Regions from separate parts of the Psychrobacter sp. NC44 genome, predicted to be linked through region 1. Evidence: riboswitches for the same ligand, from Rfam matches in the RefSeq annotation. Region 1 holds a riboswitch; the other holds the start of a gene.
The links. A riboswitch is a leader RNA that binds a small molecule or an ion and turns the genes downstream of it on or off. The one in region 1 is predicted to bind thiamine pyrophosphate.

Region 1 (16,641 bases):
GCGGACTGATACTCATCATTGACCATGCTATCGTTACGCATGACCTCAAACGCTTGCTCAGCATTCGATTGGCTAAATGCCTCTAGCGCATTGTGCAGCATCAAACGAACCTGATTGCTGAGGTGTTGCACCTCCGCATAACCGTATGACAGTTTACCTTGTGCCGCAATTTTTTTGGCCATCTGAGCAATTTTGACGGCTTCATCACCGATGCGTTCTAGATCAACCACGCCTTTACTGATGGACATGACCAAGCGTAAATCGCTGGCGGCGGGCTGGCGTTTGGCGACTAGTAGCAAGATATGCTCATCCAACTCGACCTCCATTCGATTGATATCAAAGTCCATATCAATCACCTCTTGCGCCAGTGTCTCATTTTTATCGATAAGCGCATGGATCGCTTTCGCCACTTGGTTGGCCGCGCTATCACCCATGTATAGAAATAGACGGATAGCTTCATCAAGGTCTTGGTCAAAACTTTTGGAGATATGCTTATCGCTTTGCATAAGAGGTATTCCCTAAAATCCATATTTTGGTAGCGCGGTGTGGCTGTTGAGTCGAACAGATTGGCTCACGATATCTTATTGAACGTATCGAGCACGTCGTCCTTGCTCAGACCGCGATGTTAGCCATAACGACCCGTAATATAATCTTCCGTCGCGGTTTGGGCAGGCTTGGTAAATATCTGGTCGGTCTCGCCCATCTCAATCATATCGCCTAAGTACATATAGACGGTATAGTCAGACACGCGCGCGGCCTGTTGCATGTTATGCGTAACGATGGCAATGGTGTAATCCTGTTTTAAGTCTTCAATCAAATCTTCGATAGCACCTGTCGAAATAGGATCTAACGCTGATGTCGGCTCATCAAGCAATAACACTTCAGGCTTGGTCGCGACGCTACGTGCGATACACAAGCGTTGCTGCTGACCACCGGATAACGAAAGCCCTGACGCTTTCAATTTGTCTTTCACTTCTGGCCATAGTGCGGATTTTTTCAGCGCCCATTCCACCCGATTATCCAGCTCAGCTTTGCTTAATTTTTCATAAAGACGTACCCCAAAGGCGACATTGTCATAAATGGACATCGGGAATGGGGTAGGTTTCTGAAAGACCATACCGACTTGGGCGCGTAGCAAATTGACATCGACGTCTTTGCCCAAGATATTGTTGCCATCAAGATTAATATTGCCTTCTGCCCGCATCCCTGGATATAAGTCATACATCCGATTAAAGGTACGCAACAGCGTCGATTTTCCGCAACCTGAAGGACCAATGAAAGCAGTGACTTTTTTATCAGGAATATCGATATTGATGTTTTTTAGCGCCTGAAAGTCACCATAATAAAAATTCAGATCCCGAATTTGCATTTTTGCTGCGGGCATGTTTTTGGGAATATCATGAAGCGTCTGTTTGGTTAAGCTGGCAATATCTGGCTGCTCCATTTGTGCTGCCGTCGACATCGGTCTGTTTAATAAACTGTCTGTTGTTGGATTAAATTTATCTGCCGCATTGAATTTATCGACAGGCTTTTTTGTACGGATTTTGCTCATGACGTCATTCATAATATGTTCCAACCCAGCTCAATGAATATAAATGGAAGTAAATTCTCGAAGTAATCTAGGACAAGCCTTAATTTACCATCAGTCTTTATTTAGCCTGACCTCTACTACCGATGAACCTTGCCAAAATGTTTAATACCAAGACAGAGGTCGTGATCAGCAACGCTGCCGCCCACGCTAAGGTATGCCAGTTATCATAAGGACTCATCGCAAACTGATAGATGGTATTGGGTAAGTTGGCAATAGGCTGACCCATATCGGTACTGAAATATTGGTTGTTAAGCGCCGTAAATAGCAATGGTGCTGTCTCACCGGTGATGCGAGCAAAAGCCAATAACACCCCAGTGGTCAGTCCTGCTCTAGCCGCCTTAATCGTTACTTGAGTCACCATTTTCCACTTGGGTGTGCCAAGTGCGTAAGCCGCTTCACGAATGCTATTAGGAACCAAATTGAGCATATTCTCAGTGGTACGCACGACCACAGGAATAACGATTAATGCCAATGCCAACGCGCCTGCCCAACCAGAGAAACTTTGACCTTTTACCATCAATGCATAAATAAAGAGACCAATCACAATTGAGGGCGCAGATAACAAAATATCATTTAAAAATCGCGTCACCTTGCCAAGCATACTGCCTTGAGCGAACTCGGATAAATAAATACCCGTCATGAGGCCAATAGGTGCACCGATGAACAAACCTGAAAACGCGAGCATTATTGAACCGACAATGGCGTTACGCAGCCCGCCCGCACTCATCGGTGGCGGTGTGTCAGCAGTAAAAATAGGCAGCTGCACAATACCTTGAAAGCCTTCAACAAAGAGCGTCAACAAAATCCAAAACAACCAAAACAGTCCAAAAACCATCGCCGACATGGCAAAGCCTAGACCTAACTTGTTGGTCAAACGGCGCTTGTTATAAAGGCTTTGATTGTAGCGGCTAGCGCTGTTTGGCTGAGTCGGTAGTGGTGCATTGATCGCATTGTTAGCAGCCATACTATTTATTTCCCATATCTTTTATCAATATCCATCAATGTTTATTGATGTCCAATCAATCCGTAAAAGACCTATCGAGATTGTCAAACGCCTACCGATTGCCTGCCTTGTGATCCATGCGCATGAGCATGAGTTTTGCTAGAGATAGCACAATGAAGGTGATGACAAATAAGATTAAGCCTAAATGTAATAAAGACGCCAAATGTAGCTCACTCGACGCTTCGGCAAACTCGTTTGCTAAAGCTGAGGTAATCGTGACACCAGAGGTAAATAAACTCGGACTGATGTTAAAGGCATTACCAATCAAGAAAGTCACTGCCATCGTCTCACCCAATGCCCGGCCCAGTCCTAAGATCACGCCGCCCACGACACCGGCTTTGGTATACGGCAGGATAATCTTGAACATGACTTCCCAAGTCGTCGCACCCATGCCATAGGCCGACTCTTTGAGCAGGTCTGGCACGACCGAAAAAACATCTCGCATGGTGGCGGCGATAAATGGAATAATCATAATGGCGAGTACAAGGGATGCCGTAAACATACCCAGTCCCATTGGTGCACCCGTAAATAGCTTACCGATGATAGGCAATGGCCCTATATGCTCGATAAACCATGGCTGAATGTGATCACCGAAGAAAGGCGCAAAGACAAACAAACCCCACATACCATAAATGATAGAAGGGATACCCGCTAATAACTCAATGGCAATACCAAGTGGTTTTTTGAGGAAGGTTGGGCACATTTCAGTCAAAAATATCGCAATACCAAAACTGACTGGCACGGCAATGAGAATAGCTATAAATGACGTTACTAGCGTGCCATAAATAGGGGCAAGAGCACCGTATTCATTGGCGACCGTATCCCAATTATTACTGGTATAAAATCCAAGACCAAATGTTTGAATGCTCGGCCACGCTCCGATGATCAAGGAGACTAAAATGCCGCCCAACGATAAGAGTACCAGTATGGCAAAAGCCTTAGTAGCATTCACAAACAATAAGTCATAGCGCTTTTGTTTAGCCAGTTGGGACCTTAAATCATTCATAAGTGTCTCAGCATTAAATAGAATCAAGTCAAAATAGTAGAAGCATTCATTCGGTTTTATCACAACAAACTTGTCATCAAATTTGCTGTGATAAAACCTCTCAAATCACTACCGGAGAATAGTTATTCGAGAGGATAATTAGAAAATTATTGACTCATGATTAGCATGGATAGGTTACTGAGCAGGCTTATAAACAGGCTGTCCATCACTGCCTTTTACCTCATTCCATTTTTCCTTGAATAAGGCAACGGCCGTATCAGAGAATGGTACGTAATCGAGTGCCATGGCATCATCGTCGCCTTGGGTATAAGCCCAATCAAAGAAGTTCAACACGCCAGCCACTTGCTGAGGATTCTCTGGTTGCTTATGTACCAAGATAAAGGTCGCAGCAGCGATCGGCCATGCTTGCTCAGTCTCAGAGTTGGTGATGACTTTATAAAAGCCTGCTTGTTTTGACCAGTCGATATCACCTGCCGCAGCAAATGTCTCAGCAGATGGCTGAACGACGTTGCCAGCAGCGTTTTTCAATGCAGTATGTGACATGTTGTTTTGCTTAGCGTAAGCATATTCCACATAACCGATAGAGTTTTTCATACGATTTACATAGCTTGATACGCCTTCGTTACCTTTACCGCCAGCACCAGTCGCAGACGTTGGCCATTTGACTGTTTTATCAACACCAACTGTGTCTTTCCAGTCTGGCGAGACTTTGGCTAGATAATCCGTAAAGTTAAACGTTGTGCCAGAACCATCTGAGCGGAATACCGTCGTAATAGCGGCATCAGGCAAAGTCAAATCTGGGTTCATGGCTTTGATAGCAGGGTCATTCCAGTTGCTAATCTTACCCAAATAGATGTCTGCCAACATTGCACCGTCTAATTTCAACGCGCCCGGCTCAATACCATCGATGTTGACGATTGGCACGACGCCACCGATAACCGTCGGAAACTGAATCAAGCCTGCTGCGTCTAGCTCTTCAGGCGTCATCGGCGCGTCAGATGCCCCAAAATCGACTGTTTTTGATTCGATTTGTTTGATACCACCAGAAGAGCCAATCGACTGGTAATTGACTTGACCACCGGTAGCAGCGTTATAGTCGTAAGACCATTTAGCATAGATAGGCTGCGGGAATGATGCACCTGCACCCGTGATGTTCATTGCGATATTTTCAGCAGATTTAAAACCTGCTGCAGAAGCAGATGTTGTCTGAGTGGTTGCTTCAGTGGTGGTGACAGCGCTACTGCTATCCGCAGCTGGCTCTGTCGTTTCAGTCGATTTATTACATGCCGTAAGCACTAATGTACAACTAACGGCCACTGCTAATAACGAATAACGCATGTAGGACTCCTAAAGTTTAACAACGATACAAAAAAGCATTGTTTGTGACATGCGTGCTATCTTGCCAAATCTTTATGACAGTTTAATGACAACCTCCAGAATCTTTCATTCGCTTTACATAATATTTAGATAAGCTATCTACAGCTCAGTAATATCAAGTGATTTCAATCACTGGTACCCTAGAGTCGTTCTCATAAAAACATCGAACCTCAAACTCAAAGCCTGATATTTTCATCTAAATATCATTAGCCCTCATTGCAGAACTTTGTTAGTATTGAGGTGATTTACAACACTGACAGACTCGGGGTGCGGTGTATTATCGACTTACTTTTAAGCTTTCTTTATTAAAGTAGTCGCCTTTATACATTCGCTGAGAGATCACCCGCCGAACCTGATGCGGTTAGTACCGACGCAGGGAAGTCTTAAGCACTTTGTTATTTATGGCAAAGGACGTGCAGAAATGCCTTTTTTATCCTTATTACTCCCTTAATATGCGTGATGTACTATTAAGTAGTGAAGACTGATATAAAGCTGCGTCCAACGTTTGATGAGCATCATCCGCGGCTATGTTTTTTGGTCGTAGGCTGATGCTCATGAGCTGAATTTGTCTGGATCACAGATGCTACCCCCGCAGCTACTGGCGGTGTTGCTTTTGTTCAAAAACCAACACGCTAGGACAGCATATGACAACTTTATTAGCCACTTCTCCTTCTCAAAAACCTTCTAAGACAGACGCGTTAAAGACCCCTGCTCACCGCAGTACCAATGATGCGCGCTTTGAAGAAGACGCGCGCGACTTACATCGTATTTTACCTGCTTCTCGTAAAGTTTATATCGAAGGCTCTAGATCCGATATTCAAGTACCCATGCGTGAAATCACCCTTGATCCTACCCCTGTGCAAGGCGTTTCTGAGAACGAATGGGAACAGAACCCACCCTTTTATGTGTATGACACCTCTGGCGTTTATACCGATCCCAACGTTGAGATTGATTTGACGAAAGGCTTACCAAAGCTGCGTGAAGGTTGGATTGCTGAGCGCGGTGATACCGAGCAATTAAGCGGACTGTCTAGCTCTTACGGAATGGCACGCGCCCGCGATATCAGCACTGCCAATCTACGATTTGCTCATATCGACAAACCTCGCCGCGCCAAAGATGTCGATGGCAAAGCTGGCAACGTCACGCAGATGTACTATGCACGCCGCGGCATCATCACCCCAGAAATGGAATATATCGCCATTCGCGAAACGCAAAAGCAGCATGAGCTGACCGATATGCGTCAGCACGATGGTGAGAACTTTGGCGCCAATACGCCCACTGTTATTACCCCTGAGTTTGTGCGGAGTGAAGTGGCTGCAGGTCGCGCCATTATCCCAAATAACATCAATCACCCTGAATCTGAACCGATGATTATCGGGCGTAATTTTTTGGTGAAAATTAATGCCAATATTGGTAACTCAGCGCTAGGTTCTTCTATTGATGAAGAGGTCTCAAAAATGACGTGGGCCACGCGTTGGGGCGCGGATAATATTATGGATTTATCCACGGGTAATCACATTCATGAAACCCGAGAATGGTTAATCCGTAACTCTCCAGTGCCTATTGGTACAGTACCCATTTATCAAGCGCTAGAAAAAGTCGATGGCGTGGCAGAAGATTTAACGTGGGAGATATTCCGCGATACGCTCATTGAGCAAGCAGAGCAAGGTGTTGATTACTTCACCATTCACGCAGGTGTGCTATTAGAGTACGTGCCACTGACTGCAGGACGCCTAACGGGCATCGTCTCGCGTGGCGGATCTATCATGGCGCAGTGGTGCATGTTTCATAATAAAGAGAGTTTTTTATACACTCATTTTGAAGATATCTGCGAGATTATGAAGCAGTATGATGTCGCATTTAGCTTAGGCGATGGCTTGCGTCCGGGCTGCTTGCAAGACGCCAATGACGAAGCACAATTTGGTGAGCTGCGTACCCTTGGTGAGTTGACCCAAGTGGCGTGGAAGCATGATGTACAGGTGATGATAGAAGGTCCGGGACACGTGGCAATGAACCGTATTAAAGAGAATATGGACTTGCAATTAGAAGTTTGTGCCGACGCACCTTTTTATACCTTAGGGCCACTAACCACTGATATTGCACCTGGTTATGACCATATTACCAGTGCGATTGGTGCGGCAATGATCGGCTGGTTTGGCACCGCAATGCTGTGCTATGTGACGCCAAAAGAGCATTTAGGTCTGCCTAATAAAAAAGATGTTAAAGACGGTATCATCACCTATAAAATCGCAGCCCACGCGGCTGATTTGGCTAAAGGTCATCCCGGTGCGCAGGCACGTGATAATGCGTTATCTAAAGCCCGATTTGAATTCCGCTGGGACGACCAGTTCAATCTGGCGCTCGACCCAGATACCGCCCGTGAGTTCCATGATGAAACCTTACCAAAAGACGCGCATAAGACGGCACACTTTTGCTCGATGTGTGGCCCTAAGTTTTGCTCAATGAAAATCACTCAGAACGTGCGAGATTATGCGGCAGGACTAGATAAAGATGCCGCTAATAAAAAAGTTATTTCATAAATAGAGGACCTAACGGATATTAATTATTTAATTGAAGTGATCAACATAACAGCGAAGGACATCAGTTATATAGAGAGATGCAGGCAACCTATAGTCAGAGCACTTTTAAACCGCTACGGTGTTACCCGCCCTAGATGTACTCAGTGTACTATCTGCGGTCTGTCGCCTTGTAGCGATTCTAAAATTCCTTGACTATATATAGCAGCGCATCAAAAAAGCTCAAACCTGATAATCAGGTTCGAGCTTTTTTTAAAATAACTCTTAACATCTTTAAAAACTAAATACTCAATTCAGTGGATATTTTTTCTCAATTTTTCGAATTTCATCAATACCTCCAGATTCTAGCTTGGAAACAATGTAAAACTCTTTGTCACTGCCAAAATTATCTAGGGCACTATTGAGTCCTTTTATGTACTCATAAAACTCTGCGTAAGAATAAACTTCCTCATTATAGCGAATATCAGGTTTATCTATATAGAGGTATACAGAACCTTCGCACTGTGTTACTTCACCTTTGATATTTGTCTCTGCCTCATAAGAGCTTGACGTCAATATTTTGTTGCTGTTGTAACTCATACATACTTTCTGTCCGCCTCTATTCATTGTTTCAAACTTATAACTATCCAGTTTTTGATTTAAGTTGGACTTCAGTTCTGAAAAATCTGTCTCATTTGCTGAAGCATCCAAATTACCCAAAACAACATCTACTTCTGTCAGAGAATTCAGCATAACTTTGTCGTTAGTGCCTCCCATCGCACTGAGTAAACCAATATGGTGAATACCTTTGCGAGATAGCTCATCAATAATTTGCTGTACTGAGTTCGTAGTGCCAAGGACGTCATCACTATAAGCCACGCCAATCCATGCCATTGTCTTCCCCCACGCTATTTCTTGAGTGAGATAGGGTTCAATAGTTACACCCAGAGCTTTCAAAGCCTTACTTTTATCCTCAGGTAAGTTGGCTGCCAGTACTGCCGTATCCTCTTTACAAAAAGTATTGTTGTTCAAATGATTGATAAAATTTGATAAATCCTGAGACTGCATTGATAGCTCTTGCTCACCAAGCGTTAACGCTCGAGAACACGTATAGCGAAGAAACTCAGCTTCACGTTTACCTTTATAGAGCTTGTAGCTATTACTACTGGTGTCTACAAGATTTCCAGATAGCATGTTGAAAATGTCAGGTAGACTTGGGTTTTTATCTTGTAGCAAATCTTCAAAAGAGGCCATGGTAGCAAGATTGCCTTTGTTGACCGTCACATAGCTATCGCTTTCAGGATAAAAAATCCTAGTAGTTTCAATACTGTCAGCGTTATATAGGTTTCCAAGATGCGTTCCAGAAATTGGCAAAACCTTATACATTTTCCCAGTTTCGTTATCGAATCTAGCAGGTGCGCGAATGTACTGATCGACTTCCTCACCTTCTTCAGCCGCCATTTCGTTAGAAAAGGTGACATCTGGTACCTGTGGTTCAATCTTATCTGGTTTAGTAGTTGGTATGACTGGCGTCTCTGGCGTACCGCCACTATTTTTATTACCGCCATCACTACCACCACCGCAGCCATAAAGTGCCAACATAGAAGCCAAAGCCAAACTTAGATAGCGTTTATTCATCAATACATATCCATTTAGGTTAACGGTAGATCAATATAGAAGTGAACTTAATTTCGCTAATAATAGATTTAAATTGATACTAAATCAATACAAATAAATAAAAAAATCCCAACAGATATTTTATCTGTTGGGATTTTAATTAATACTAAATTATATTATAGCTCTTGAACTGTGCTTTTTAAAATTCAGTTTTTAAACCTTCGACGCCTCATAGATTTCTTCGATTGAGCTATCAATCATTGCCGCAAATGCTTCATCGCTTTGCTGCTTACTCAATCCTTCAGTAAAGGCACGTGAGAAGCTGGCTATCATACCCGGGTTTTGCTTGAGCTTAGCACAAGCATCGCCACGGCTGTAGCCGCCCGATAACGCCACAACTTTTAGCACTTTTGGATGATCGATTAGCTCTTGGTAAAAACCCGCTTCTTCTGGCAGAGTCAGTTTTAGCATCACTTGCTGATCATCAGTCAAACGATCTAGGTTGTGCAAAATGCTGGTCTTTAGTATGACTTCACATTCATGCTTTTTGCTACTGTTGATATCGACTTCAGGCTCTACGATTGGCATCAGACCTTTTGAGAGTATCTGTTTTGCCACATCGAATTGCTGTTGCACGACCAGCTCAATGCCATCGACATTCGGCTCATAAATTACTGAGCGCATTTTGGTGCCAAATACTGGATAGTTTTTGGCTTTATCGAGTAGCAAATCTAAATTTGGCATCGGACGCATCACTTGGACGCCATTCATTTGCTCAGCCAAACCCTTATCCACTTTTAAAAACGGTACGATATTTTTATCTTCCCATAGATAATTGGCCGTCGGTTTGCCATTGACCTCACGTTCCATAGTATCTTCGAACAAAATCGCCCCAAGCACACGCTCATTATCAAAAGCCTCACAAGTCATGATACGCGCGCGCATTTCATGCACTTGGTCGAACATGGCTTCATCGTTGTCATAATCATCGCCTGTGACACCATAATTCTCTAACGCTTTTGGTGTACTGCCACCACTTTGATCAAGTGCCGCAATGAACCCTGAACCATTTTTGATACGTTGTAGTTGTTTGTTATATTGGTTTTGATATTCCATTGAGAGTGCGTCCTATTGTTATTTGTTAAGGTCAAGTGTCACAAAGTAAATCGCTTTTTATTGGCTAATATCAGCCTTACTGTTTGTAGACAACCTTATCATAGGACGCTCTTTGTGCCTATATCTGATAAGTTAACGCGTTGATAAAATAATTATCACCTATCCTATAAGCAAACTCACTAGGCTAAACGTTTATGCTAAAAACAGCACTGCCACACAGCAAATGGCTAATAATAAACCCAATACATTAATACGGTTAAGCGACTCCTTAAACACACCAACCCCTATCAAGGTTGCCACTGCAATGACACCGACATTCATACCGGTAAAGACGATGCTAGGCGACTCGGATAATAATTGATGCGCACGTACATAAGCATAAATATTGCCCATATTGAGCGCACCTAATAACAATCCTGCTGCGAGCGCATTCCCCTGCCAGCGCACCCGCGTAATCAGCAAATAAATAAACAGCAATAATCCTGCTAAGCCAAAACTGACAAATAATGTAAGAGGAAAAGCAGCGCCCTGCTTGGCAACTTGCTTGAACAAGATATCAATAATGCCATAGCCTGCCCAGACGCCAAACAACCATAGCGGTGTATGCTTCGATTGTCTGCTAATCTGACCCTGCTGTGGACGATAAATCAACGCTCCGAGTGCTAGAAAGCCCAATAACAGTCCAAATATTCGCGTGCTGGTCAGTATTTCACCAAACAATAAAAAAGCCGCGACGATAGGAATAATCAACGATAGCCGCTGAGCCGCATCGGTTGCTACCATTCCCACAGATTCAATCGCCCTTCCAAGGACAATAAACACGGCGGGAAGCAGGATACCAAGCGCGATAATAATGCCCCATGCACTGCCAAGCGTACCGAGTCCACTGACGTCTGGCTTCAATAAAAACCACGTCAGCAGAAAAGCCACCGGATAGCCTGCGACGATAGTCTGCCGTATGTCTATATTTTTCTGTCGTAACACTTTTAGCAATACTGAAACGGCGACACTACAAAGCACCGCTATCGTCAAATATATCATGAGCTATTACCTTGTTAAACTGCCGCTTTATGGGGACATTATTCGCTCATCATTCATATACTGAAGATAAAGCGCGAACCGCCAATTAGGATAAAGTCATAGAATGTAACAAAGTATTTCTTACACAGCAATCTATTTATTGGCTTTTATTCGACTGCTGACAAGTAGCTCTTTAGCCTTCAATTTACAATTAGCATGCAGGTCTGATTGGGAAGTTTGCTAAAATAGTACTCAATCCTAATAACAAAAGTAAAGATTCAAAATAACGAGTAATGTCGTTGATTTTGGCGTACTGCTATTGATGTTTTATGACTGCCTATGAATGCTCTATTTCGATTTTTTGAAACTCGCCTCCCTGCCTTTCCTGAAACCCCTATGCCGCTACCTTCACCCCGTGATGGCATGCTAAAGTTCTTGTGGGCGTGTACCAACGGTTTACGTGGCTGGCTATTGATATTTATGATTTTGTCTGCGGGCATTGGCATCTATGAAGCGATGCTATTTGCTTGGATTGGGAATATCGTTGACTGGCTAGGCGTCTATACACCTCAGAATCTGTGGTTAGAAAAAGGCGATATGCTACTGCTCATGCTAGCCGTCATGATCGTGAGTCCGCTATGGATTGCATTGTCATCATTCATCCACTTTCAGACCTTGCAAGGGGTATTCCCCATGCAAATGCGATGGCGCTTTCACCAGCGTATGCTTGGACAATCGATGCAGTTTTATCAAGATGAATTTTCTGGACGTGTCTCAGCCAAAGTAATGCAAACCGCACTGGCCGTACGCGATACAGTCATGACCGTCACCGACATGTTTATGTATGTCACCGTTTATTTTATTACGTCAGGTGTCATTTTATTTAATCTGGACAGCCTATTATTAATCCCGTTTATCGTTTGGCTAGTCTTGGTTGCGCTGACCATTTGGTACTTTATCCCTAAGCTCAAACAAACTGCCATTGTGCAAGCAGATGCCCGTGCCTTGATGACCGGCCGCATTACCGATGCTTACGCCAATATCATGACGGTCAAACTGTTTAGCCATTCACGCCGTGAGCTGAGTTATGCCAAAAATGCCATGGGGCAATTTTTAGGGACCGTCCATGCACAGATGCGCTGGGTCAGTTATTTAGAAGTATCAACCCATCTAATCAGTGTGATTTTGGTTAGTGGCACTGCGGCTATTGGCTTATATTTATGGCAACAAGGCGCGGTCGGTGTCGGTGCGATTGCTGCCGCGACAGCCATGGCACTACGTTTGAACGGTTTGACTCGTTGGATCATGTGGCAAACTGCCAGTCTATTTGAAAGTATCGGAACCGTACAAGATGGCATGCGTACCTTATCAGCGCCGCAAAAAATCATTGATAAGCCCAATGCACCCGCTTTGAAAGTCACCGAAGGTCGTATCGTTTTCGATCATGTTGATTTTAGTTATGAGAATGATAGCGACGCTGTTGAAGGCGATATCTTAGATACAGTGAAAACATCAGCAACGCCTACTACGAAGACTAAACTGCTCGATAACTTTTATTTAGATATTAAACCCGGCGAAAAGATAGGCTTGGTTGGGCGCTCAGGTGCTGGTAAATCTACCTTGGTTAATTTATTGTTACGCTTCTTTGATGTTGATAGCGGTAAAATCCTTATCGATGGACAAGCAATTGATGAAGTCACCCAAGAGTCTTTGCGCCAGCAGATAGGTATGGTGACGCAAGATACGTCGTTGCTACATCGGACAGTACGTGAAAATATCGCTTACGGTCGTCCTGATGCAACCGACGAAGAAATTATTACCGCTGCCAAACAAGCGCAAGCATGGGACTTTATCAAAGACTTATATGATGATAAAGGCAATACAGGACTTGATACCCAAGTCGGTGAGCGCGGCGTCAAACTCTCTGGCGGTCAACGTCAGCGTATCGCCATCTCACGTGTTATGCTAAAAAATGCGCCCATCTTACTATTGGACGAAGCGACCAGTGCCCTTGACTCTGAGATTGAATTTGCCATTACCGAAAGCCTGAATGACATCATGACAGGTAAAACGGTCATTGCGATTGCCCATCGTCTCTCCACCATTGCTGCACTTGATCGATTGGTGGTCATGGATAAAGGTCAAATTATCGAACAAGGTAGCCATGATGAATTATTAAATCTACACGGTGTTTATGCTCGCTTGTGGCACCGTCAAAGTGGCGGATTTTTAGGCGAAGACAGCTAAGTACAATCATTAATTTTCATTGAAAATCAGACACAAGGAGGTGTGTACATTATGAAAGCATTTGCAAAAAATATTAATATTAGTGGAAAACAAGCGCGCTACTATAATCTTAGCCAGCTTACGCCATCGATACAGTCAAGTACTGCCTCTCGCGTGCCAGCACACTTTTATGGTGGCAATAGTTTTACCGTTGGTACTTATAGTCCCTTATTAAATGCGCTGGCAACTGACTTCAAAATCAGCTCGCTTGCGCTTCGTGGCTATTGGTATGACAAGCCGCAGCGCCGTCGTCTTACGCGCGAGCAGGATGCTGAGATACTTATTGAATTTTTAGAAAAAACGCAAGACAAACCCATCGTTGGTATTGGTCATTCGCAAGGAGCCACTGCCACTGCCATCGCTGCAGCCCAGCGCCCAGATCTGTTTTCACAGCTATATTTAATAGAGCCTGTGACGTTTACCAAACCACAAGCCAGACTTTACAACCTATTGCCGCGTAAGCTTCTGCTTAGTCGCGAACCGTTTAAAAGCACTCTAACCAAACAGTCTACTTGGGCAAGCATCGATGATTATTATGAGAACTTACGCGCTCAACGTGCTTATAGGCGCATGAGTGATGCGCATTTGCGGGTATTTGCAGAGCAAAGTTTATCCAAAGATATCAATGGCAGTTACACGCTGATATTTGCGCCTGAGCAAGAGCTCGCCAACTATTTCGGCGCGCCGCATATCGATACCGCCCTCAAGCAATTGAGCTGTCCTTATACGCTTATCACTGGCAAGCCGACGTTGTTTATCAACCATAAAGTGCGACAACAATGGCAAAAATTCGTCCCTGATGACAGCATCATATCTTTGTTAGATTACGGTCATCTACTGCCGATGGAAGCACCTGAATTATGTGCTCAAGTTATCAATGAGCATTATCATAGTCATATATAAGCTGAGCCGTCTAAGTGATGACTGACCTTTTTGCGCCTACACCGACTGAAAATCTGTTGCCTTACGATGGTCAGGTCAATGACTTAGGGGTAGTTATCAATGATGCTAACGCTCTGTATGAGAATTTACTAAATGAGCTACCTTGGCAGCCTGATATCGTGACGTTGTTTGGTAAAACGCATGTTACCACTCGCCAAATCGTCTGGATGGGTGACCACGATGTCAGTTATCATTACTCTGGACAGACGCGTCGAGCCATTCCATGGTCGAAGCAGATGTTGCACGTAAAACGACATATTGAGCAGCAGTTATCAAGCAGTGGTATCAACGTTGATTTTAATTCTTGCTTACTTAACCACTATCCCTCTGGTGCTGATGGCATGGGTTATCATGCCGACGATGAAAAAGAGCTGGGCGCGCAGCCGATTATCGCTTCTTTATCGCTCGGTGCTAGGCGAAAATTTGTTTTTAAGCATAAAACCATTAGACAAGAGAATAAGCCCGTCAAAGTTGAGCTATATCTTGAGTCCGGTCAGCTTATCGTTATGCATGGTGATACGCAGGATTTTTGGATGCATACTATTACAAAAACTAAAACTGTCGCATCAGGGCGCATCAGCCTCACCTTTCGAAAAGTGCTACCGCATTAAATTAATGCAACTTAGTATAAGCTAGAGTGCGTCCTCGTTTTGAAAATGGTGATAAAAATGAGATAAACGGTAGCCAAACAAGGAAAATAGCTGATTAATATCGGGATATTAATCAGCTATTTGATGCAGTCTAGAAAGATTTAACCATTTTTAGCCCACTTAGTCGCATGCCTTCATATTGAAGACATGCCCTAGCTCACTTCCAAAACGATCTTGCCAAAAGCAGCACCTTTTTGCAGCTCATGATGAGCCGCGACCACTTCAGACAATGGATAGGTTTGCTGAATACGTAGCGTTAGCTTGCCATCAGCAACGAGCTGTAAAACTCGCGCCATATCTTCACCACTACGCTGCGCCTTATAACCCGCTACCTTTAACTGCTTCTGGCTACCCGCTTCTTTGAGTTTATCCACCCAAATCGTTGGTAACACATTGACACGACCACCAGATTTGAGCACGCTAAGCGCTCGCACCCCTGCTTCATTACCGACCAAATCCAGTAGCACATCTGCCTGTAACTCAGGGAATTCATCGTCTTTGGTATAATCAATCCAACCTGTAAGCTGATTGGTATCTATTATTTCATCAAGCTTGGCATATTTTTCTGGTGAGCAAATAACAGTCACCTTAATATTGTTTTTAGCCACTTTATCCATGAGCAGCTGGATCAACAAGTGACCCACGCCGCCTGCTGGCGCGTTTATCACCACATGCTCACCATCTTGAATATCTGCAAACTCTACAAACTGTATCGCCGTCTGTCCAATACAAGGCAGCGCACCTGCTTGCTGTAACGTGACTGAATTCGGTACTTTTGCCAGCATGTCAGCATCGACTGCTACATACTCTGCATAACAGCCACCATGAAAAGTCAGCGCCGCGACCTGTGTACCGATAGTAAATTGCTCACTACGACTATCGACCACAGTGCCTGACATATCAAACCCCAAAATTGCAGGCTCATTTTTATCAAACTTGTCTTTTTGAATGGCATCAGCGCCCCAGCCTTTGCCTTGACGCGTTTTGTAATCGACAGGATTGATACCCGCGTAAGCAACTTTGACCAATACCTGGTTATCTGTTAACACAGGAATGGCCACATCCTCTTGATAGCTCATCACTTCAGGTTCGCCAAACTCACGTATGAGTACGGCATGTTGGGTCGTTGGTAGCGGGTTATGAGAAAGAGTAGACATCGTTATATATCCTTATAGGTATCTATTGCTTTATTTTTGCATTCAATTTTATTTTTAGTGAATAACTTAAGCTTATCTAATAATCATTTATAAATGTGCCAATTCCGCACTGAGTGGCAGATGATCAGACAGTGTCGACCATGGTTTGCCCGTATGCACCCAAGCATTTTTCACTCTTAGATTACGCACATAAATACGATCTAAGCTCAGCACAGGAAGCTTGGCTGGAAAAGTTGGCAGCAGTTTACCATGACAATGCTTGAAAGCTTCGGTCATACCCAAGCTAGTAGCCAGCTTATCACAAGACATTTTTTTCCAATCATTAAAATCTCCTGCCAAAATCAGTGGTTGATCAGGTGC
Region 2 (16,641 bases), on a different contig from region 1:
TGTTTGCATGTCGACGATAAGGGTGCAAGCTGCTCATTGATAGCAGATAATAAACGCATGCGATTGCTCAGTACTTTTGCAGCATCGTCATTGACATGCAAACCTAAATTTAGCTCACCGTAATTCGCTTGACGTTGCTTTCGTACCAACTGTTCTGTGGGCTGGTCTTGTGAGTCAACATCATCGCTTGAAAAGGCAGCCGTTTGAAAAACAGCCACATCATCAATCTGTGCGAGCAATGTCATAGGAAACTGATGAGTCATGGCTGATTTACCGTCTTAATGAGTCATTTTTATGTCGCGGATCGCTATTTACTACTAGGCTCTGTTTTTTACAAGCGACTTTACGCTCTCGCCTGCAAGGAGCGGTCTACTCGTCATCATAGCCATCACTTAGCACAGCCATTAACTGCTGCATATCTTCAGGCAGTGGTGTGGTGACTTCAATATCTTCACCTGTCGTTGGATGTACGAAACCCAGTGTGTAGGCATGCAAGGCTTGACGTGGAAAATTATTAATCGCTTGACGTTGTGCTTCTGTCAGTCCTGCCCGCAATTGACGACGACCACCATAGACACGATCACCCACTATCGGATAAGTAACATGACTTAAATGCACACGAATTTGGTGAGTGCGTCCCGTTTCAAGACCTACATCCAACAGGCAATAATTGCCATTAAGCGCGGTCACATTCAGTAAATGAGTCACAGCTTCGCGTCCTGCCGTCATTACCGTCATTTTAGTACGCTGGTTGCGGTGACGACCGATTGGGGCGTCAATACGGCGATGGCGCGATAGACTCGCTGCATCCCCCGCTACCACACATTGATAATGACGATATACCGACTTATCCTTTAGTTGCTCCATCAGCGCAAGCTGTGCTGGCTTGGTTTTACCAATCAACAATAGCCCTGAGGTATCTTTATCAATACGGTGCACCAGACCTGCACGCGGCAGATGGTGCTGCTGCGGATAATGATACAGCAGTGCATTGACCAAGGTGCCGGTTTGGTTGCCCGCACCAGGATGCACTACCATGCCAACAGGTTTATTAATGACCAATACGTCATCATCTTCATAGACCACATCGATGTCTATATTTTCTGGTTGATCTTCACTATGCTGCTCTAATGTGGTGGTTAACTGCAGCACATCACCCGCTCTGACACGAATTTTTGGTTTTTGCACGCCACCGTTATACAGCAGGCTGCCATCACTGATCCAACCTTGTAATTGAACACGTGAGAAATCGGTAAATATTTTTGAAGCCAATTTATCAATACGTAAACCAGCTTCGTCTTCTATAACCGTATGCGTCATATTAATAATCACTGGCACCACTTGACCGGCGGCTGACGCTTCATCATCGTCGATATCAACAATGTCGTCAGCATCTTCATCGCTGCTATCTATCATATCGTCGTCAAGCACATCACTATCTTTTAACATAGCTTCTTCTAAAACATGATCGCTATGGATTTGCTCATCAAGCATCGACTGATTATTGTCAGGTAATTCACTATTATTTAAAACGTCATTTGGCATCGGTGACTCTTGTGCTGATGAATCAGTCTGTCGTGATTGATTCGGTGGTAAATGGGTAGTCATAGCATTATTATTCATAGCAGATTTATATATGGCAAAGCGCCTGACATGGTTTTGAAAGGTAGCTTTTGAGAAAATTTCTAATAAAGTGTTAAGCGTAACGCTATAAAAAACAAAAGGCCATTCGCTATCAATCGCTTATCATAAAAGCGATCGTCGTCGAAAAAAGCGGAGGCAATACCGTGCTAGTGTATCACGCCAAGCGCCTAAGCCCTATAGAAGCTGTGTGTTATCTGTCATTTTTTGATTATACCGCAGCGAGCCTCAGCGTCGTACTTAACTCTCTAAAATATGACATTGCTGTAATTTACTGTATATTTGTCAGTGTCAGCGACATTCGATATCGCTCGTGACAGCAGCTCATGTTAAAATGCCAAACTGACATGCGCTAGTGTACAGCTCATTGCGAGCAGCAGCATATCGTATATGCGTTGCAGTAGACTAATAACTGTACGATACTGACTCAAATCCGATGAGCACGATTGGATTAAGTACAATATAGATGGCGAAAAAATAGACGAAGCAAACGTTATTCTATAAAGTATAGCCATATTTTGCTGTATGCTATGCCACTGTATGCTTATCGAATTTTTATTAAAAGCATTTGGTTTGATATAAACCCTATGCCATCAAGCGTTTTTTAATAACGATAACTGGTATGTCCGATGATTGACATAGTAGATGACAGACCACTATTGATGCCTACGCATCGTTTTTTATCATTAACCTAATATCTAGTATGATAGCGTCGCTGCTATTATACGTCTTGTGTCGGAGAAGAAGTATGCAAGCTGTTGGCAATACGTTTATCAAACTGTCCTCAATAACCCTACTTGCGCTAAGCGTAAACTTAGTGGGCTGTCAGACTTTCAAAAACCTGACTGGCGGTAAAGACGTCGATGCAGTAGAAACTGCCGAAAAATCAGAGCAGAACTATTATAACGACGCCATTACCCAGATTGATAAAGGCCGCTATACACAAGCCATCGAAGATTTGACCAATCTGCGCACTTTTTATCCTACTGGACAATACGCTGAGCAAGCATTACTCGACATGATGTACGCACAATATGCCAGTGGTAAGTATGAAATGGCAGCTGCCAGCGCTGAGCAATTCATTAACCTATATCCTTCTAATCCGCAAGTCAGCTACGCTTACTATGTGCGCGGCGTCGCCAATATGCAAGGCTCATCAGAAGGCCTGAAACTGTTTAAGCTCAATCAAGCTGAGCGTGATACCGCCTATTTACGTATTGCCTTCGCTAACTTTCAAGAGCTTATTAACAAGTACCCTAACAGCCCTTACGCGCCAGATGCCGCTCAGCGCATGACTTTCATTTACAATCAGTTTGCTGAAAGTGAGATGAGTGCAGCCAACTGGTATATCGAGCGCGAAGCTTATGTCGCTGCTGTTAACCGTGCCAAATGGGTGTTTCAATACTATCCACTTAGTGAATCCATCCCAGACGCAATCGCGGTCTTAGCTTATAGCTATGATAAATTGGGTATGTCTGATTTGGCAGCAGAATACAAAACTCTATTGCAGATTAATTATCCCAACATGTTAAGTGCCGATGGACGCGTTAAACTCGACACCAAACGTGAGCGTTCTTTCATCAACAAATTGACTTTTGGACAGTTAAGTCGTTTTAACAAAGATACTTCATCAGTTGCGACAGGCGACTATAACGGCGCGACCAAAACTCAGGTTATTCGTAACGCCAGTCAATTAAGACTGCCAAGCGATAATGCAGCAGCCAGTGCAGCGCAAGGTACTTCACCTGTGCGCGCTAATACTGGCATCAATGTCGGCTTAGGTCTGCCTGAAGCATCCGCTGAGCGCATTACTAGCCAATCGAGCACTGGCTCTACGGCAAGAGAAGCCAATGTCGATCCGCAAAACACCAATCCTGTACGCCGTACGACATTGCCTGTTCAAGGGATTGATATCCTGCCAGCAGATGTCGATATGAATGATGAATAAATGCGCTAAATTTGAGGCAACGTCTCTCTTTTAATTAAGAGAACGTCTCTTCTTTTTAGTACATCAACGCACATCATGAAAAAAATAAGGTCAACAACAGAGTTGGCCTTATTTTTTCTGTTTCTGTTTCATTATCTATGCCCAATATTGTTTGTGCCCAATATTGCCTATGCTTAAGATAATACACCTATGGTAAACTGTTTTTTGCATGAGTATTCCAAATCACATTCTCGACCAATTAAATAGCCAAGCTGACTTAATCAGTATCATTGGGCGTCATACGACGCTTAAACGTGCTGGTAGTGAGTTTAAAGGCTGCTGTCCATTTCATGGCGAAAAGTCGCCCTCTTTTTATGTCAATCCACAAAAAAACATCTATCACTGCTTTGGCTGTAGCGTCGGCGGTAATGCCATCAGTTTTTTACGCGATTATGAAAATTTAACGTTCATTGAAGCGGTCAATGAGCTATCAAAGCAGACGGGCATCGAAGTCCCAAAAGAAGAGCAACAAAACGTCAGCTACCAGCGCCGTGCACCAAAACCGATTGCACCACCGTCAATACCTAGTCCGACTATCGACGCTAAAAGTCCTGCTCAAACAATTGATGCGCCTTCTATTAACGCTACTTCGGCTATTCAGCAACAAAACCAGTACGGCGATACCGATCAACCCGTTTATCACGATAGTAGCAACGGCTACGATGAGTATCCACCGCTAGATGCTTACGACTCAGCGTCTTATCCAGAAGATTCTTATGGCACAGACTACCAAGATGATAATAGCTATCCACCAGCATGGTTGACAGGTGGCGATACTGACGCTGCGGCATTGTACGATGATCATAGCGTTTCCGATAAAGACGGTAATCTGTATGAGCTGTTAGAGCAAATCCAGCAGTTTTATCAGCACAATCTCACCCTTCATCCACATGCCAAACATTACTTTTTATCACGCGGTATCACTGAAGATATCTTTGAAACGTTTGGTTTGGGCTATGCGCCATTTGGTTGGCAGCATCTTGAGCATCAGTTTCCGCAGGATATTGAAGGGCTCAAAGCGTTAGGCTTAGTGCGCCAGTCCGAGTCTGGACGTGATTATGATCTACTCCGTGATCGGGTCATTTTCCCGATTCGAGACAATCAAGGACGCACCATTGGCTTCGGTGGACGGGCGCTCGATGATGAAGTAAAACCTAAATATATCAACTCCTCTGACTCGCCCGTTTTTCATAAACAGCATGTGCTGTATGGCTATTACGAATCACGCCAACAACGTGCCGACAGCTGGCTGGTGGTCGAAGGCTATATGGATGTGATCGCCCTTTACCAAGCGGGTATCTATGGCGCTATTGCTTCCATGGGTACGGCGATAAATGAAAGTCAAATATCACGATTACTGACGCTGAACCCAACCCTAACGTTGAGCTTTGATGGCGATAGCGCTGGGCAAAAAGCCGCTTGGCGCACCCTTGAAGTTGCGCTACCCGTGCTTGCCGATGACAAAGAGTTGCGGTTTTTGACCCTACCCAACAATCATGATCCTGATACGTTTATTAAAAGTCAGGGTGGCGATGCCATGCGTGAGCAAATCGCGAATGCCATGCCATTGTCACAGTATATTTTTGCCTATTTAAGCGAGCGTTACGATTTAACCTTAGCAGAAGGCAAAGCCAAGCTCATGTCGCAAGTACGTGCCTTGACCACTGCATTACCTAAAGGCAGTAGCTTTCGCTATTTGCTGAACAATGACGTCTATCAGAAGCTGGGTGGTAAACGTAGCCAAAATATCGAAGCCAAAGATGCGCTGCTAGATTTTGATGGTGACATGACCATCAGTCAGCAATTGCAGCTTTGTTTTTTGTTTCAGCCACGTGCCTTAATTGAAGACCCTATCGAAGCCATTTGGCAGCAGGCAGGTATTAATGATTTACAGCTGCCAGCACACATCAAGCAAAAAGCCGCGCCTGACATCTTGCGTCCGCTGGCTTGGGAAGATTTGCAAGATATCGCCTTGCTGGATATCGTTAGCACCATCAAACGCTGCCTGAATCATTTACCCAAAGATGCCAACGCCGCCGCACACTTTATATTGTCTAATGTCAAACCAATCACCCAAGAGACACTTAGCCGTAGCTGGGGCGGATTTTATAAGACATTAATTGGCAGAAATATTTTGAGCTTGGATGAGTTGATCGAAAACTTGGTGATGCAGTTGCTCAAGTTACATCTGCAAAAAAAGATGCAAGAGCTCATCAAAAATCCTGATCATATCAAGCTGGCGATTGTCCGTAAGCAGTCGCAGTTATTAAATGACTGGTTACGCGCGCAGCAAGCTGAGCAGTCAGCGCAGATGGTTACCGTCAAATCTTAACGTTTGCCATTATTTTTGCTAAAAAATCTCTAACCCTTTAAAAGTATAGCGGCTGCCCCCACTACTAATGATTATGCCCAATAGCATGTATTACCATTTAATCATTTGGCTGATATAAAATAATCAGCAAAAAACGGTCGGTAGATATCACTACCTCGTGCTTGATTACGCTGGTGTGTGTTAAACTGTGTCGCTAACTATTTATAGCCCGATTTAATAGATGGCGATAAATCCGCCTCATTAAGCACAAATTTTAGATATTATTTTGAAGTATCCGTTTTTAGGTACCGTTATCTTTATATATTATTTTTTAGATAATGTTATCTTGAAGAGTTTTTAGCGCGACCAATTTCTAGCAGTTTTTTAGCATTGTAATTGTAGTATTTTGAGCCTTTATTCATATCAACTCATTTTTGATATTATTGACAACCTCTACGCCATATTTTGATGAATCGATTGATTACATCAACGCACTGAACGAGCGATAGCGCGTCACAATATAAAAATGTCCGATGCAAGTAAGCGAGTATTTATGAACGATAAGTCAGTTTCTAAGTCCACATCTCAACTGGCCACCTTAATCCAAATGGGTAAAGAGCAAGGCTATCTCACCTATGCTGAGGTGAATGACCAACTGCCCGACTCTATTACCGAAAGCGATCAGATCGAAGATATTGTGCAAATGCTGACCGACGTTGGTATCAAAATCTTTGAATCTGCGCCTGATGCCGATGACATCTTGATGAACGACGATTCAAGCGATGATGACATGGCAGCGGATGAGGCAGCGGCGGTATTGGCCTCTGTTGAGACTGAGCCGGGTCGCACCACTGACCCTGTACGTATGTATATGCGTGAAATGGGTACGGTTGATCTATTAACCCGTGAAGGTGAGATTGCTATTGCCAAGCGTATCGAAGAAGGCATTCGTGACGTACAGCATGCGATGTCTTACTGGCCGGGCACCGTACAGTTCGTCCTTGATGAGTATCAAAAAGTACAAGATGGCGAAAAAAAGCTTTCTGACGTCATTACTGGCTTTTTAGATCCTGAGACCGAAGCAGACAAAATCGCTGCCCAAGAAGCGAAAGAGGCAGCAAAAGAAGAACGTGAACGCATAAAAGAAGAAAAAGAAAATCCACCTGTGATCAAAGCAAAAGCCAAAGCAGCGGCGCTTGATGATGAGGACGAGGATGAAGACGACGTTGAAGAGGAAGCTGAAGAAGAAACCAGCGGTATCGATCCTGAAGAAGTACGTCTGCGTCTAGAAGAAATCGAACACTTATTTATTAAAGCCAAGCAAGCCTTGCTAGATTATGGCCGTGGTAGCACAGAAGCAGATACTGCTTATGCCCTACTTGCCGAACGCTTTATGATGCTTAAGCTAAACAATCGCTTGTCAGACCAAGTCATGGCCATCATGCATGATGTCTATGATGATGTACGTAAGCAAGAGCGTCAGATTATGCGTTTGGTCATTCGCCGTGGTCGTATGCCACGTGAAGAGTTCCGTAAGACTTTCCCTAGCAACGAAACCAACGTTGATTGGCTGATTGAGCGCATCAAAGGTAAGCCTGCATTTGCTGGTACGCTAGAAAAAGTCACTGATGATGTTATTTTATTGCAACGTCGCATTCGTGACTACGAGCAACAGCTCGACATGAAAATCCACGACATGAAAGACGTGGCGCGCCGTATGGCAGTCGGTGAAGCAAAAGCTCGCCGCGCCAAAAAAGAAATGGTCGAAGCTAACCTGCGTTTGGTTATTTCTATCGCGAAGAAATATACCAACCGTGGTCTACAGTTCTTAGATCTAATCCAAGAAGGTAACATCGGTCTAATGAAAGCAGTCGATAAATTTGAATATCGCCGTGGTTATAAGTTCTCGACCTATGCGACATGGTGGATTCGTCAGGCAATTACCCGCTCTATCGCTGACCAAGCGCGTACCATCCGTATTCCTGTACACATGATCGAGACCATTAACAAAATAAATCGTGTTTCTCGTCAGTTGCTACAAGAAATGGGACGCGAGCCAACGCCTGAGGAGTTAGGTGAACGCTTAGAGATGGACGAAGTTAAAGTCCGTAAAGTACTGAAAATCGCCAAAGAGCCTATCTCTATGGAGACACCCATCGGTGATGATGAAGACTCGCATCTAGGTGATTTCATCGAAGATGGTACGATCTCAAGCCCTGTTGATGATGCGACCGCAGCTGGTCTGCGTGAAGCGACTCGTGATGTATTGGGCAATCTGACTGAGCGTGAAGCACGCGTACTAAAAATGCGCTTTGGTATCGACATGCCAACCGACCATACCTTGGAAGAAGTGGGTAAGCAGTTTGATGTAACACGTGAGCGTATTCGTCAGATTGAGGCAAAAGCACTGCGTAAATTGCGTCATCCGTCACGCTCTGAGCATCTGCGTTCTTTCTTAGAGAATGATTAATCATAAAGCAAACTAAGCACCAATAAAAAAGCCGAGTTTATCTCGGCTTTTTTGGGTCATCGATTTGATGGCTCGAATGCTATAACTACATGTCTTCATCGAGGAATACAAGAACGAGCTTGCAATGGAACTATACAATATGTATGATTCGTATACATTTCATATACTAGGTAAAACAATGGGTATTGTTAAAATTGATGATGCGCTACACGAAGAGCTTCGTAAAGCCAGTGCGGTAATGGTACGTTCGATTAACGCGCAGGCAGAGTATTGGATAAAGATAGGTATGTTGGCCGAGGCCAATCCTCACGCATCTTATACCGATATCATCAGCGAGCAGTTAAAACGAGCAGATGTTAATATAGGAAATCTTATCGATGGCTAAAATCGCGCTAAAAACTACTGAAGAGTTGGCCATCATGCGTGAGTCTGGACGCTTATTGGCATCGGTTTTTGCTTACTTAGATACGCACATGGTCGCTGGCATCTCCACAATGACTGTCAATGATTTGGCTGAGCGCTATATTGTGGATGTTTTACAATCACGACCTGCCAGCAAAGGTCAATACGGCTACCAATACGTGCTCAATACTTCTGTCAATCAAGTAGTTTGTCATGGTGTACCCTCAAGCAACCAAGTCCTAAAATCAGGCGATATCATCAATGTGGACATTACTTTAGAAAAAGGCGGTTTTATTGCCGACTCTAGCAAAATGTATATGATTGGCGATGTGATGCCCTTAACAAAATGCCTCGTCGATAACACTTATGAGGCCATGTGGGCAGGTATCCGTGTTGTCAAACCGGGTGCAACGCTCGGTGATGTTGGGCATGCCATTCAAAGCCATGCCGAACAGCACGGTTACTCTGTCGTTAGAGAATACTGCGGGCATGGTATCGGTCGCGAAATGCACGAACAGCCTGAAGTTTTACATTATGGTCGCGCAGGTGCAGGCTTGGTTCTAAAACAAGGTATGACCTTTACTATTGAGCCAATGATTAATCAAGGCAAAGCCAAAGTAAAAATGAAAAAAGACGGCTGGACGGTGGTGACTGCAGACAAAAAGCTTTCTGCCCAATGGGAGCATACCATCGCGGTGACTGCCGATGGTTATGAAGTGCTGACGCTGCGTGAAGAAGAGACCCGTTAGAGCGTGCTTACAGTTTTCCTTGCTGCTGCGTAATACAAGAGTGATTCAAGTATTTAAGTATTTAAGTATTTAAGTATTTAAGTATTTAAGTATTTAAGTATCATCTTATTATTGCCATATTGGTAACTACTGATATCATAGGTCGCGATGATTTGAGTATACGCTGATTGATACCCTTGCCATCGCTTTTTTATACATGCCATCGATAGGAAACACCATGATTGTCCGGCAAACCCCAAACGCTCTCAAGATACTTTTTACCCTGCACGGCTCTGTCATTCCAAAAATTTATCCGCAAATTTTGCTGATCGCGCTTCTCAGCACACTTATAACAATTATTCAGCACTGGCTTCCTGACTCTTTTCCTTATTATGGTATGGCTCCTTTTACCTTGCTAGGAATCGCGTTGTCGCTATTTCTTGGATTTCGCAACAATGCCAGTTATCAACGCTGGTGGGAAGCTCGAGGGCTTTGGGGTCAGTTGGTATATGATGCGCGTAGCTTAACCCGTCAAGTGCTTTCTTTTATAGATACTGATACCGAGAATGGGCACGAGACTGGGCGAACGATGGTTTACCTGACCATTGCTTTTGCGCATGCTGTGCGCCATCGCCTGCGCGGCTCGTCACCTTGGCATGATGTCGAGCCTTTTGTCGCATCGAAACACCATGATAGTATGCGCCAAGCGCGCAACCTACCTGATTACATCATGCGCCTCATGGGTAAGCAGCTCGGCGACATTCGGCGTCAAGGACTGGTGTCAGAGCAAGTCATACAGAACATGGACGAGCGCCTGACGTCTATGACCATTGTATTGGCGGCCTGCGAGCGCATTCATAATACACCGCTGCCGTTTGCTTATATGCTGCTGGTCCATCGCACGACCTATCTGTATTGCATCATGTTGCCTTTTGGCTTGGTGGCCTCGCTCGGTTGGGTGACCCCACTGATTTGTGCCGTGATCGCTTATACCTTTTTTGGTTTGGATGCCCTCAGTGAAGAGCTAGAAGAGCCTTTCGGCTTAGCCGCCAACAAACTACCCCTGACTGCATTGTCGCGTACTATCGAGATTAATCTGCGAGAAGCACTAGAAGAGGCAGATATTCCGCCTGAGATCACTCCTATCAATGGCTATTTGCCATAGCCTCTTAGCTGAATGATTATAAAGCATAAATTAATCAATGCTAAATGAGACAGTGTCCCATAAACATGTTGCCTTAATTTATAAGATATTTTTTAATATCCTACCGTCGGGTAGCTAAATAATATAGGCAATCGTAGAGCGTTTATGAATAAAAAATACATTTGAAAATAGTGATTTCTTTCACCATTCTCGTGGTACTTGATCAGCTTAATAAAAGGTAAAAACTTGCCTATTTACGCTTGTAAGACAACCTTTATTCATGGTTTTTTGCGCATCACTTGCTAATGATAACTGAATTCGTCTACCATAGAGCCGATTGCTTAAGTACGAGCAGTTTAAACTTATATAAACTTTATATTTATTTCTGAAAAATAAACCTTGTCGGGGTGCTTTGATTTTTGATGCTTTAACTACAATTCAAAATCATGGCTGAGAGTTACCCGCGAACCTGATGCAGTTAGCACTGACGTAGGAAACAAGCGTGACATTTTATAGCACACCTCTTAAGCATACATTGCTAAGCAAGCCTTGCCAGTTTATTCATATAATCTGGTAAGGTTTTTTTGTGCCTGCTCACTGATCACCTCCTACTCTTTGCTTACTCGCATTTTATAACAGTAAGTGAACACTATGAACTACCAAACATTACGCCACCATTGCCCCACATGGGATGACTACATTCAGCATGATTTTGTCAAACAGCTAACAGCAGGTACGCTCGCCCCTGACAGCTTTCGTCACTATCTTGTGCAAGACTATTTATATCTTATTCACTATACCCGTGTGATGGCGTTGAGCGTGTATAGGAGTGATACGCTGGCACAAATGCGAGTCGGTCAAGCAGGCATCAATGCCATGCTAGATATGGAAATTGGCATGTATCTCGATTTATGTCATGAGTGGGACATCCCACTTAAAGAAGTAGAAAGCGCTTCTGAATCTGCCGTGACTATTGCCTATAGCCGCTACCTATTGGACGCTGCCATGTCAGGCTCATTAGCTGAGCTTTATGCGGCAATTGCTCCTTGTTTGATGGGCTATGGCGAAATTGGCAAACGCATTAAAGAACAAGGTTTTGTCGCGGACAATCCTTACCAGCCATGGATTGATGTCTTTGCCAGTGACGAATTTCAAGCGATTACCGCGCAGAATGAAGCGCAGATTAATACGCTACTAGCACAGGCTAACCCCGCTCAGGCAGACAAATTCCAACAGTTATTTAATACTGCTTCACGTATGGAAGTGAATTTTTGGCAACAAGCGCTTGATCTGTCCTAGCCCTATGCAAAGTGCTAGCTTTATGGCAAATACTTTTATATACCATATTTATTATAAATAAAATTTAACTTAACCCTAAACATAATAATGGACACACTCAAGGAGAAACATCATGGCAGCATTTGATGAACATGCAAGCGCGTATGACAGCTGGTTTTTTGACAACCAAAACTTACTGACCAGTGAGCTAAAGCTGGTCGCGCATTTCTTAGATAAGGATAGTGAGATATTGTCTATCGGCTGCGGTAGTGGACTGTTTGAGTCACTATTGGCGCAGGATTATGATATCCATATCAGGCACGGCATTGAGCCTTCTAAAGACATGGCTGAAATCGCTAAAAAGCGCGGCTTACAAGTGGATATTAGTCCTGCCGAGACTTGCGATATTGAGCCAAATAAGTTTGATATCATCATGTTTAACGGCAGTGTCAGCTACATCAACGATTTGGATATCTGTATTAAAAAGGCATTTGATGCCTTAAAAACCGGCGGCAAATTGATTGTTATCGATGTGCCAAAAGAAAGCGGTTTTGCCAGCTTATATAATTTGGCCAGCTCATTAAATACTTGGGAGCATCCGCTACTTGCGCATATCTCTCCTGCTGATCCCTATCCTATTGAGCTGGTTAAATCAGCAAATTGGCGCACCTCTGATGAAAAAATCGCGCTGATGCAAGCCAATGGTTTCGTCGATTTTGAGTATGCGCAGACCTTACTGACCCATCCTATGTATGCCAATGACAAGGTGCAAGAAGTCATCGAAGGCTATGACCGTGGGGATTATGTCGCTGTTTGTGCTTATAAAAAATGAGCTGATATGTGTATTAACATTTGATTATCATGGATGACTGAGCAAAATTTATGACAGATCACAGTGATCCATAGCATACTGTCATTGCCATTTTAGCACTTGAATTATAAGTTTAGTGCCACTATAAATGGTGAATAAAGCTCTTATGCTAATAGCTAACATTTAATAAAGCGAGGCACACATCATGACTGACGATCCAAAAGACAGCACCAATCAAAACAACAACCAAGCACCAGCAAATGAAAAATCAGTAAAAATGACCAACCTAACGCCCAATCAAGGTGTGATCACAGGCAAAAGGACGGATATTCAAAATCCTGAGCTCTGGGACTTTCCAATGAACTATCCACTTAGCATCATTGGTCATGAAGGCGAGCGTGAGAACTTACTCAATGAAGTGAAGCTTATTTTGGGCAGTCAGTTCCCTGATTTCGATTTGGCCTCGATAGAAGTGAAACCGTCTAAAACGGGTCGCTTCCATTCAGCACGGGTCAATCTATATCTTACAGCAGCCGATCAGGTCAATGTACTGTATGCCTCACTCGACGCTGCCAAAACAGTCCGTTTGGTCGTATAAACAGATAATTGTCGTTTAAAAAAAGCCAGCTGCTTTTCCGTCGAAATCGTCACTCGCTATTAATCACATACGGGTGGCGATTTTTTGTGGTTTGCTGTACAATCTGCGCCCTCATGATTATTGTTCTATATCCCCTTATTGGTGGGTCATTTACTCGCGAATGAAAAGCAAATGATCCTACGATTTTTACAAAAAACTTATTATTTGAGTCAATCGCGTCTAACCCTTACCCCATCGTCCTTTGCTAAAATTCGGACACAGCACAACCTCACAGCAACATAGTTTGATGCTAAAATCAATATAGTATTTTCAAAATTTTCCCGCTATATTGTGCCTACCTACTAACAAACACGCTATATGTAGTACTCAGTGAATTTAATTGTCACTATGAGTAGCGGTAGATTTTTGCCTAAAAAAACACCTATCGCGGCGCAAGCATCGTAGCATTATAAAGAATGCCTGCCGTTTACTGACTGTGCAGCATCACTATAAGCAACATTATAAATAATTACCAAGTTATCAACTTAAGAGGGCAACATGACACACATCGACAAAATCAAAGTGACCAAACGTGACGGACGATTAGAGCTTATTGATTTGGATAAAATTCATAAGGTAATCGAGTGGGCAGCTCACAATTTGGATAATGTGTCTGTGTCGCAAGTTGAGCTAAAGTCGCACATTCAGTTTTATGAAGGTATCAAGACTCGCGATATTCACGAGACCATCATCAAGTCAGCAGCAGATCTTATCTCTGAAGATACGCCTGATTATCAGTATTTGGCTGCGCGTTTGGCGATTTTCCATCTGCGTAAAATTGCTTACAATAAATTCACCCCGCCGCACCTTTATGATCATGTCAAAAAACTGACCGACGCTGGTAAATACGATCAGCATATCCTAGCTGATTATAGCCGTGCTGAGTTTGATGAATTAGAAGCATATCTTGATCACTGGCGCGATATGAACCTTGCTTATGCCGCTGTTGAGCAAATGGCAGGTAAATACCTCGTCCAAGACCGTGTCAACAAGACCGTCTTTGAAAGCCCGCAGTTCTTGTACATGCTGGTTGGTATGTGTTTGTTTAGCCGTTATGACAAATCAGATCGTTTGGACTACGTAAAGCGTTTTTACGATGCGACGTCGCAATTCAAAATCTCGCTACCAACACCTATTATGGCAGGAGTGCGTACCCCATCGCGTCAGTTTAGCTCATGCGTATTGATCGAATGTGGTGATAGCCTAGATTCTATCAACGCGACCACCAGCGCCATCGTACGCTATGTGTCACAGCGTGCTGGTATCGGCATCAACGCGGGTCGCATCCGCGCCCTTGGTAGCCCTATTCGTGGCGGCGAAGCACAGCATACCGGTTGTATCCCATTCTATAAACTGTTTCAGACAGCTGTTAAATGCTGCTCACAAGGCGGCGTCCGTGGCGGTGCAGCGACGTTGTTTTACCCATTGTGGCATTTAGAAGTTGAGTCATTATTGGTACTTAAAAACAACCGCGGCGTGGAAGACAACCGTGTGCGTCATATGGATTACGGCGTACAGCTAAATAAAACGATGTACACGCGCCTCATCAAAGGTCAAGACATCTCGCTATTCTCACCAGGTGACACGCCGGGCTTGTATGATGCGTTCTTTGAAGATCAAGACAAATTCGAAGAGCTATACACCAAGTACGAAAATGACCCAAGCATTCGTAGCCGTCAAATCCCAGCCGCTGATTTGTTCAGCCTAATGATGCAAGAACGTGCGAGCACGGGTCGTATCTACATCCAAAACGTCGATCATTGCAATACGCATAGCCCATTTGACCCAACGGTTGCGCCGATTCGTCAGTCAAACCTATGTATGGAAATTGCCCTACCGACCAAGCCACTTGATAATATCAATGACGAAGAAGGCGAAATCGCGCTTTGTACGCTATCAGCGGTCAACTTGGGTAAAGTCGACAACGTCAGCGACATCGAAGAACCAGCTGAGCTAATCGTCCGTGCGCTTGATGCCCTGCTTGATTATCAAGACTATCCAGTTAAAGCGGCTCAAAATGGCAGCATGCGTCGTCGTACACTCGGTGTGGGCGTTATTAACTATGCGTATTACCTTGCTAAGAATGGCGTGCGCTATTCAGACGACTCAGCATTGGGTCTCACCCATCAAACATTTGAAGCGTTGCAATTTTATCTCTTGAAAGCGTCAAACAAATTGGCAAAAGAGCAAGGCGCTTGCCCTGCGTTCAATGAGACGACGTACTCGCAAGGTATCTTGCCGATTGATACGTACAAAAAAGATTTGGATAAAATCTGCCAAGAGCCGCTACATCTCGATTGGGAAACCCTACGTACTGAAATCACCACTCACGGTCTGCGCAACTCTACCCTAACCGCCTTGATGCCGTCTGAGACCTCTAGTCAGATCGCCAACGCGACCAACGGTATCGAGCCACCACGTGGTTTGGTGTCTATCAAAGCGTCAAAGGACGGCATCCTAAAGCAAGTCGTGCCTGAGATTGATAAGCTAAAAAATCAGTATGAGCTACTATGGCAAATGCCAAACAATGACGGTTACCTACGGCTGGTCGCTGTCATGCAGAAATTCGTCGATCAAAGTATCTCTGCCAATACCAACTACGATCCCGTTCGTTATGAAGGCGGTCGTGTACCAATGAAGATATTGCTTAAGGATTTACTAAACGCGTATAAGCTTGGCGTGAAGACGTTGTATTATCACAACACCCGTGATGGTGCGAACGATGCCCAAGCGGATATGGAAGATGATTGTGCTGGCGGTGCATGTAAGATTTAGGCTATTGATGGATGGCGGGTTTAGCTTTTGAGCTAAATCCGCTGTACGCTGTTATCATATATTTATCTACTAATATCGAGATAACTATGATCTTTCCTTATAAAAGCCCTCAATTTGAAAACCTAAAGCGAAAGTTTGAAAACCAGATACACAAACATTCTGAATATTTAGATTTAAGCACAGAAACAAATGACCTAGTTAAAGCTGTACTCAGTATATTAGATAGTAAGAACAAAAAAAATCTATCTATTTTAGATAGTATTGATCTCAAGTATCATAACTGGGAAAAAATAGGTGTTGCACTGAATGATAACGCCTTAGCGGAAGACAATAAAAATCTGTATGATTTTTCTAAGCAAGAGAAACCTCGAGCTAGTTTAGTTAGAAAAGTCATAGAGTCGATATATATAGTATTACTAGCAGACATATATGAAGCTTCATTGATAACTACTTTTGA

Region 2: it holds a riboswitch for thiamine pyrophosphate, as region 1 does, so the genes downstream of both, tenA (thiaminase II) here and thiC (phosphomethylpyrimidine synthase ThiC) in region 1, are expected to answer to the same signal.

What each region holds. Positions count from the first base shown of each region.
Region 1 covers NZ_CAJHBN010000007.1:101,813-118,453, reverse strand. Annotated here, with positions in the region: gene phoU (phosphate signaling complex protein PhoU) at 1-506, opposite strand, end outside; gene pstB (phosphate ABC transporter ATP-binding protein PstB) at 626-1,552, opposite strand; gene pstA (phosphate ABC transporter permease PstA) at 1,650-2,555, opposite strand; gene pstC (phosphate ABC transporter permease subunit PstC) at 2,647-3,600, opposite strand; gene pstS (phosphate ABC transporter substrate-binding protein PstS) at 3,775-4,938, opposite strand; TPP riboswitch at 5,231-5,373, shown strand; gene thiC (phosphomethylpyrimidine synthase ThiC) at 5,622-7,517, shown strand; gene JMX95_RS07250 (hypothetical protein) at 7,803-9,131, opposite strand; gene JMX95_RS07245 (fructose bisphosphate aldolase) at 9,324-10,226, opposite strand; gene JMX95_RS07240 (hypothetical protein) at 10,419-11,267, opposite strand; gene JMX95_RS07235 (ABC transporter ATP-binding protein) at 11,586-13,493, shown strand; gene JMX95_RS07230 (alpha/beta fold hydrolase) at 13,545-14,435, shown strand; gene JMX95_RS07225 (alpha-ketoglutarate-dependent dioxygenase AlkB family protein) at 14,453-15,085, shown strand; gene JMX95_RS07220 (NADP-dependent oxidoreductase) at 15,277-16,281, opposite strand; gene JMX95_RS07215 (endonuclease/exonuclease/phosphatase family protein) at 16,369-16,641, opposite strand, start outside.
Region 2 covers NZ_CAJHBN010000001.1:264,758-281,398, reverse strand. Annotated here, with positions in the region: gene JMX95_RS01100 (polyphenol oxidase family protein) at 1-263, opposite strand, end outside; gene JMX95_RS01095 (RluA family pseudouridine synthase) at 370-1,608, opposite strand; gene JMX95_RS01090 (outer membrane protein assembly factor BamD) at 2,390-3,589, shown strand; gene JMX95_RS01085 (DNA primase) at 3,798-5,960, shown strand; gene rpoD (RNA polymerase sigma factor RpoD) at 6,493-8,409, shown strand; gene JMX95_RS01075 (ParD-like family protein) at 8,588-8,794, shown strand; gene map (type I methionyl aminopeptidase) at 8,787-9,560, shown strand; gene JMX95_RS01065 (bestrophin family protein) at 9,778-10,704, shown strand; TPP riboswitch at 11,077-11,196, shown strand; gene tenA (thiaminase II) at 11,335-11,982, shown strand; gene JMX95_RS01055 (class I SAM-dependent DNA methyltransferase) at 12,095-12,793, shown strand; gene JMX95_RS01050 (YbeD family protein) at 13,050-13,370, shown strand; gene nrdA (class 1a ribonucleoside-diphosphate reductase subunit alpha) at 13,908-16,184, shown strand; gene JMX95_RS01040 (hypothetical protein) at 16,196-16,641, shown strand, end outside.